One region of the Ewingella sp. C233 genome, then DNA from elsewhere that is predicted to be linked to it. Evidence: predicted binding sites of a transcription regulator. Region 1 holds the regulator's gene; each other region holds the start of a gene.
The links. Region 1 encodes LexA, which represses DNA repair genes until DNA is damaged. Its sites were predicted from a motif close to TNCTGTATGTACATACAGNA; they were not measured.

Region 1 (2,271 bases):
CAGGGTTTCTGGTTATAGATTGGTAAGGTAGTACAGGGATAGTGCGGGAAAGAAGAATATTGCGGAGGGTAATCTTTTACTCAGCGTTGCAGCAAGGTCGGTACGTCCCTGTACCTTGCATCCTGAAAGCGTTTCCGGGTAGGAGCAGCGTATTTCTCAGGATGCATCATTGATGCGCAAGGGGGAGTTGCGACTTACCAATGATATTTGTTATCCGTTTCCCAGGACTTGAGTTCTTTCTCGGCTTCTTCTTTCTTGTAGCCGTAACGCTCCTGGATTTTACCTACCAGCTGATCACGTTTCCCTTCCACCACAGTCAGGTCATCGTCAGTCAGCTTGCCCCATTTTTCTTTCACTTTACCTTTAAACTGCTTCCAGTTACCTTCGGTTTGGTCCTTATTCATAACAAATTCTCCTATTACCTTGGGTTAGGTTGTCGTGTTTTCTTCAACACGGTAAGTGCTTACCACATGAATAAGAGTAGTTGAGAATTTGGTTTTTACTTCAGATAACAGCGATAATCGCCACTATTAGGATTATTCCAGAGTGGTAAATAGCGATAACCGCTAAAGATTTCACCCGCGGCGGAAAAGAAAATTTGTTTTACCGTCGCAGGTAATTTAGATCCAGTCACCGTTGCGGATAACGCCAACCGCAAGGCCTTCAATACTGAAACTCTGTTCACGCAGATCAACGACGATAGGTTCGAAGTCGCTGTTCTCAGGCAGAAGCTGAACTACGCTACCCTGTTTTTTCAGACGCTTAACCGTCACTTCATCATCAATACGAGCGACGACGACCTGACCATTACGCACATCCTGCGTTTTATGCACTGCCAGTAAATCACCGTCGAGGATACCGATATCACGCATCGACATACCGCTGACACGCAGCAGGAAATCGGCACTTGGTTTGAACATCGCGGGATCAACTTGGTAATGCCCTTCGATATGTTGCTGAGCTAGCAGAGGCTCACCGGCGGCCACACGGCCAATCAGTGGTAAACCTTCTTCCTCTTCCATCAGCAGGCGAATACCGCGTGATGCACCGGAAACAATCTCGATGACGCCTTTGCGTTGCAGTGCTTTAAGGTGCTCTTCCGCCGCATTAGGTGAGCGAAAACCCAAGCGCGTAGCAATCTCAGCACGAGTTGGTGGCATACCGGTGGTGGCGATGTGATCGCGAATGAGGTCGTAGACCTCTTGTTGTCTGACTGTTAAAGCTTTCATCCCGCCCCCTGATTGTTTATACAGTATTGCTGTGAGTATATACAGGTAACCCCTGAATGAAAACCTAAGAGTGAATAAAAACAGATGCTAAAGTAAAATATGGAATCTGTATTCCGCTTTAGAACCAATGCGACCAAAACACACTGACCCAGGTGAAAACTGCCAGTATAATTGTCAGCAGAACCGCCGCAGACCCGATGTCTTTTGCGCGGCCAGACAGGACGTGGAATTCAGGCCCAATACGGTCAATAGCACATTCAACCGCGCTATTTAATAATTCGACGATGACCACCAGCACCAGAACACCCACTAACAAGATGCGCTCAATGCTGGTCACATCGAGGAAAAAAGACAAAATGATGAAGGGCAACACGCCGATCACTTCCTGACGAAAAGCCGCCTCATTTTTCCACGCCGCACTCAGGCCTTTTAGGGAAAAACCAGCGGCTTTAACGATACGGGTAAGTCCGGTAGATTCATTTTTCATGTGTTTTTCGTCTTATCGGAAAGTGTGCGGCATTTTATACTTAAAAGCCCCCGGGTTGCAGCAAGCAAAGCGGCAGCCAGATAGGCCCAGAAAACACACAGAGTATCACCACAGACCACGAATCCAGTTTCTGGTATCCTTGCGGCGAATTGCTAACGAAGAGGCTTCACGTTTTTATGTCAGGTTGGCGTAGACTTTATTATACCTTATTGAATTTACCGCTAAAATTGCTGGTAAAGAGCAAGGTCATTCCGACAGATCCGGTTACCGAGTTGCGTTTAGATCCGACTCGCCCGATCCTGTACGTTTTGCCTTATCATTCGAAGACAGATTTACTGACCTTACGCACTCAGTGCCTGGCGCAGAATCTGCCGGATCCCCTTATTCCATTGGAAATCGACGGCGTACAGCTGCCGAGTCACGTTTTTATCGCTGAAGGGCCGCGTGTATTCACCTATTACACGCCGAAGCTTGAGTCGATAAAACTGTTCCACGACTATCTGGATTTACATCGCAACAACCCGCAATTAGACATTCAAATGCTACCGGTCTCGG
Region 2 (2,271 bases), on a different contig from region 1:
AGCCTAAAATCAATAATTTACTGTGTTTAACCGTACTCATGAGCAATTCATCTCCGTGATGGGGACTAGCAATGAACCGATTGTAGGGAAAACCGCGCCGTAAAAAAAGTAAACTCAGATGTTGTTAGCGATTTGTCTGATAGTTTTTGCTTTTAAATCCGCGTAGAACAGAACCGCTGCCAGCCATTAAGGCGGGTAACTAATTGATGGGCAGAGGAATATGAGCCTGTAGGTTGGTTATTTCTGGTTCGAATTTTTTCGGACATGTGACGTTTTCAAGCTAAATCCCGGCTTCTTGCAGGGTTTATCGTGGAAAAGTCTGCTAATTGTTTTGTTATTGTGGGTCGTAGAAAGATAGCTAAAAAGGATGTCGTGTCTTTTCAATCTGGCACGTTCTTCTGATTTTGCTTCTTTTACTTTGACAATCCGCTGTGCATTTGCGAAAACATCTGGGGACGAAGAAATTAATCGCCTGCCTGTGACTTGAAATTACACGATCAGCTGCTACCTGACTCGTTCGGGATTATGCATCGCTGGTTTTTTCTTGCGCAGGATTTAGTGAAAGCAGCTGGCGCTATGCAAGCTATTAATTTCACAGCGTTATTTTTTCTCGGTATCAGGTCACTGAACGCGTTTTCTTTCGACAGGGGACGAATGCGTTCATACAGGGTGCTAAAACCTATAACAATCGGGTCTTCGCTTGGGACAAACCCTGACACATTGAAGTTGGCTAGGGTATGGCAGGTGCAGGGAAGGACAGCAGAGAGATAATAATAATGGTAGACAACAAAAAACGTCCGGGAAAAGATCTCGATCGTATTGACCGTAACATCCTCAACGAATTGCAAAAGGATGGCCGGATTTCAAACGTCGAGCTTTCCAAACGTGTGGGATTATCACCAACGCCGTGCCTGGAGCGCGTTCGTCGTTTAGAACGTCAGGGCTTCATCAACGGTTATACTGCGTTGCTCAATCCACATTATCTGGATGCGTCGCTGCTGGTGTTTGTTGAAATAACACTCAACCGTGGTGCACCGGATGTATTTGAGCAATTCAATGCTGCAGTACAAAAACTTGAAGATATTCAGGAGTGTCATTTGGTTTCCGGGGATTTCGACTATTTGTTGAAAACCCGCGTACCTGATATGTCCGCTTACCGTAAGTTGTTAGGAGAGACGTTACTTCGTCTGCCGGGCGTCAACGACACCCGCACCTATGTGGTGATGGAAGAAGTAAAACAAACTAACCGACTGGTCATTAAGACCCGGTAAAGGTTCAGGTGCAAAACCTTATAAAGTTAGCTACACTCCTGTGTATCTATACAGCTCTGGCGCCGAGGCCCGTTCTCGGCGCTGTTGCTTTTTCAGCCCACAGGAACCTGGAGAGCCTTTCTTGAGCCAGGAATATACAGAAGATAAAGACGTTACCTTGAAGAAACTAAGCAGTAGCCGCCGTGTACTGGAGGCTGTGCTGGTTGTGGTAGCCGTTTTCGCCGCGTACCTTATCGCGGCCTTGGTGAGTTTTAACCCGTCAGATCCAAGCTGGTCGCAAACTGCTTGGCATGGACCTATCCATAATTGGGGTGGTGGTGTTGGGGCCTGGATGGCCGATACGTTATTCTTCGTTTTTGGCGTATTAGCTTACGCTATTCCACCTATCATGCTTAGCCTGTGCTGGGCGGCGTTTCGCCAGCGTGATAATCAGGATCACGTCGATTATTTTTCATTATCGCTGCGCCTTATCGGGACGCTGGCGCTCATTCTCACGTCTTGTGGATTAGCCGCGTTTAACATTGATGATCTGTATTACTTCGCCTCCGGTGGTGTGATCGGCAGTTTGTTGGGTACGGCTATGACGCCGTGGTTTAACAATGTCGGTGCTACCATGGTGCTGCTTTGCGTCTGGGCGGCGGGTTTAACGCTGTTTACAGGCTGGTCTTGGCTGACTATTGCAGAGAAAATTGGTGGTGCAGTTCTGGGTGTGACCACCTTTATGACCAACCGTTCCCGCCGTGATGACGAGGAAGAGTATTACGACGATCGCCACGAGCAGGATGTTCATGACGCGCAGGACGATCCGCTGCTTGATAGCGATTATGTCCCTTCTGAAGCTGCACGTGCGGCAGCAGTAGCCACTGCCAACGCCGCCATGACGCCAGCCCTTGCTCAGGCCGCTGCTGAAGACGACGACGTGCTGTTCTCTGCACCGTCCCTGCATGAACCCTCTCCTCAGGCCGCGCCTATTCAGCCAGCAGTGGCTAGCGCAGAGCCA
Region 3 (2,271 bases), on a different contig from region 1:
TGATTCCGTAAAGTTAGGTACACCGCATGAAGAATTTATAGCAACGATATCGCTGCCTTGAACTCGATTCATATGAGGTAAAAGCGCTTTGGTCAGCAAAACAGATCCTGTTAATCCCGAATTTATAGTACTGAAGATCTCTTCATCACTTTCGCCGCTTGCTAAGGCACCATCAAGCCATTGGGCCGCGCTTAGCACTAAGATATCTATAGGCTTTTGGTCAGCAACCACCAGCGCTGCAAATTGTCGCACAGATACAATATCGGCGATATCACATTGATAAGCCCTAGCAATTCCTCCTTCATTCTGGATCTTATTGGCCGTTGCCACGGCCTGTTGCACGTTACGACTACAGAGCGAAACATCAGCGCCTTCTCTGGCAAACCATATCGATAATGCCCTCCCAAAATGGCGTCCGCCGCCGGTTACTACTATTTTCTTCCCGTGTAACATAACTTGCCCTTAATATGATGTTTAGAAATGCACCGTATTACATTCTAGTTAAAATCACGCAATTAACCAAGTCATGTCTTGTTAAAATAATTTCCGAACTTTGTCTGAAGCATTCCAGGTTCGCAAGCACCGGGCTAATCGTTCTCAGCAGTTCCTACGCTTTGGTCTGTGCCCAGCATTGTGGCATGGTCTTAATACGCAATCACATTTGCCCACTTGTTCCCGTTCTTCCTGATGAATCTGCCAATTTCAGCAGGCACCGAGACGCTTATTGTCCAGGATGTCTCTCAAGCCAATGAATGCAAGGCTCATAGCAGACCAAACAACACTCCAGAGCTGCTGACATGAATAGCATCAAATTAACTAACGATTCTCACCACTCAGATCATTGTTACTAAGGACGAGGACCGGCTTACCCTTCAGGTCAGGTCTGAAGATCTGCTCACAGCTAGCGTACATCGCATTTACATCACAAAGCAGGTACATAGCGGATTACCTGAAAGTGTGAATGGCATGGATAACGACGCCAAAAATCTCTAAATCGTCAGGTTCTACGAATATAGGTTTATATGCAGGATTCATCGGTTGCAGGCATAGAACAGGGTGTGTGCAGAGTTTTTTGACCGTGAACTCGCCTTCTACTGCTGCAATAACGATGTCACCGTGTGTTGGGGTTTCTGCTTTGTCCACAATGAGAAGGTCACCTGACAAAATTCCTGACTCTATCATTGAGTCCCCTTCCGCTCTGACGAAGAAGCTTGCTGCGGGGTGACGAATGCAAAGCTCGTTGAGATCGAGCTGCGCCTCTACATAATCCTGTGCTGGGGATGGAAATCCAGCTTGGCAGGTGTGCCCATAAAGTGGCAGCTTTATACGAGATCCAATTAATGGGAGATATGTTTCGAGTTTCATGAATGGAGTCTCTTTACTGTGCTTATATACAGTATTTAGTATGTATGCAATTTTTCCTATCGGCAAGGCTTATGCCTGGTCATTTAAGGCAGATAGCTGTTATATCAGTGAAAATAATTTCCCTATTGCTTTCCATTCCTCCTGTTGATGTTATGCAGTGGTCTCTTGTGTGTAACACATTTCTGTTATATGCTTTGTGATACAAATATGTATCATCTGATGTATTGTCTTAAACTTTATAACTATAATTTTTAAGCAATTTCATATTTCAATACATCGCTTCCATCAACTATTTATCTTCAGGTATCACTGTGAACCAAGGCCCTCTTACCAACACACTGCCTATGTCTGTAGTGGCTCAATCCACACCGTTTTCGCATGAAGCTGAATCTAGCGTTTTGGGTGGACTGATGCTTGATAATGAGCGTTGGGATACGGTCTCAGAGCTGCTGGTAGTCAGTGATTTTCATTCGAGAGTTCATAAAACCATCTTTAACGAGATGCATGCTTTGATCGCAAGGCATTTTCCGATCGACCTTGTTACCCTGACTGACTCACTTGAGAGCAAAGGTTTGTTGGAGCAGAGTGGTGGGTTCGCCTATCTTGCCGAACTGTCTAAAAATACGCCTTCAGCTGCGAATATTCACGCTTATGCAATGATTGTTCGTGAGGCATCGGTCAAGAGAGAACTTTTGTTCGTGGCTAACGATATTGTCAAACAAACTTGTTTACCGCGTGGACTGACGGCAGGTGAGTTACTTGACCTTGCAGAACGTCGAGTATTTGAAATTTCTGCCGTGCGGTCAGACAAGAAAAACGGGCCTGTCGGTATTCGCGATGTTCTCGATATTGCAGTTGAAAAACTGCAAGCGCTGCATGATAAGCCGCATGATGGTGTAACCGGCC

Region 2: the regulator LexA is predicted to act here: its motif matches at 1,308-1,327, upstream of ACZRKO_RS03360 (DNA translocase FtsK 4TM domain-containing protein).
Region 3: the regulator LexA is predicted to act here: its motif matches at 1,380-1,399, upstream of umuD (translesion error-prone DNA polymerase V autoproteolytic subunit).

The regions. Positions count from the first base shown of each region.
Region 1 covers NZ_JBUZRI010000002.1:585,937-588,207, forward strand. The annotation lists gene ACZRKO_RS15130 (CsbD family protein) at 195-404, opposite strand; gene lexA (transcriptional repressor LexA) at 621-1,229, opposite strand; gene ACZRKO_RS15140 (diacylglycerol kinase) at 1,348-1,716, opposite strand; gene plsB (glycerol-3-phosphate 1-O-acyltransferase PlsB) at 1,893-2,271, shown strand, end outside.
Region 2 covers NZ_JBUZRI010000001.1:717,034-719,304, forward strand. The annotation lists gene trxB (thioredoxin-disulfide reductase) at 1-40, opposite strand, end outside; partial or broken gene ACZRKO_RS03350 (hypothetical protein) at 238-471, opposite strand; gene lrp (leucine-responsive transcriptional regulator Lrp) at 777-1,271, shown strand; gene ACZRKO_RS03360 (DNA translocase FtsK 4TM domain-containing protein) at 1,393-2,271, shown strand, end outside.
Region 3 covers NZ_JBUZRI010000008.1:38,682-40,952, forward strand. The annotation lists gene ACZRKO_RS21700 (SDR family oxidoreductase) at 1-453, opposite strand, end outside; partial or broken gene ACZRKO_RS21705 (Y-family DNA polymerase) at 838-939, opposite strand; gene umuD (translesion error-prone DNA polymerase V autoproteolytic subunit) at 946-1,365, opposite strand; gene dnaB (replicative DNA helicase) at 1,710-2,271, shown strand, end outside.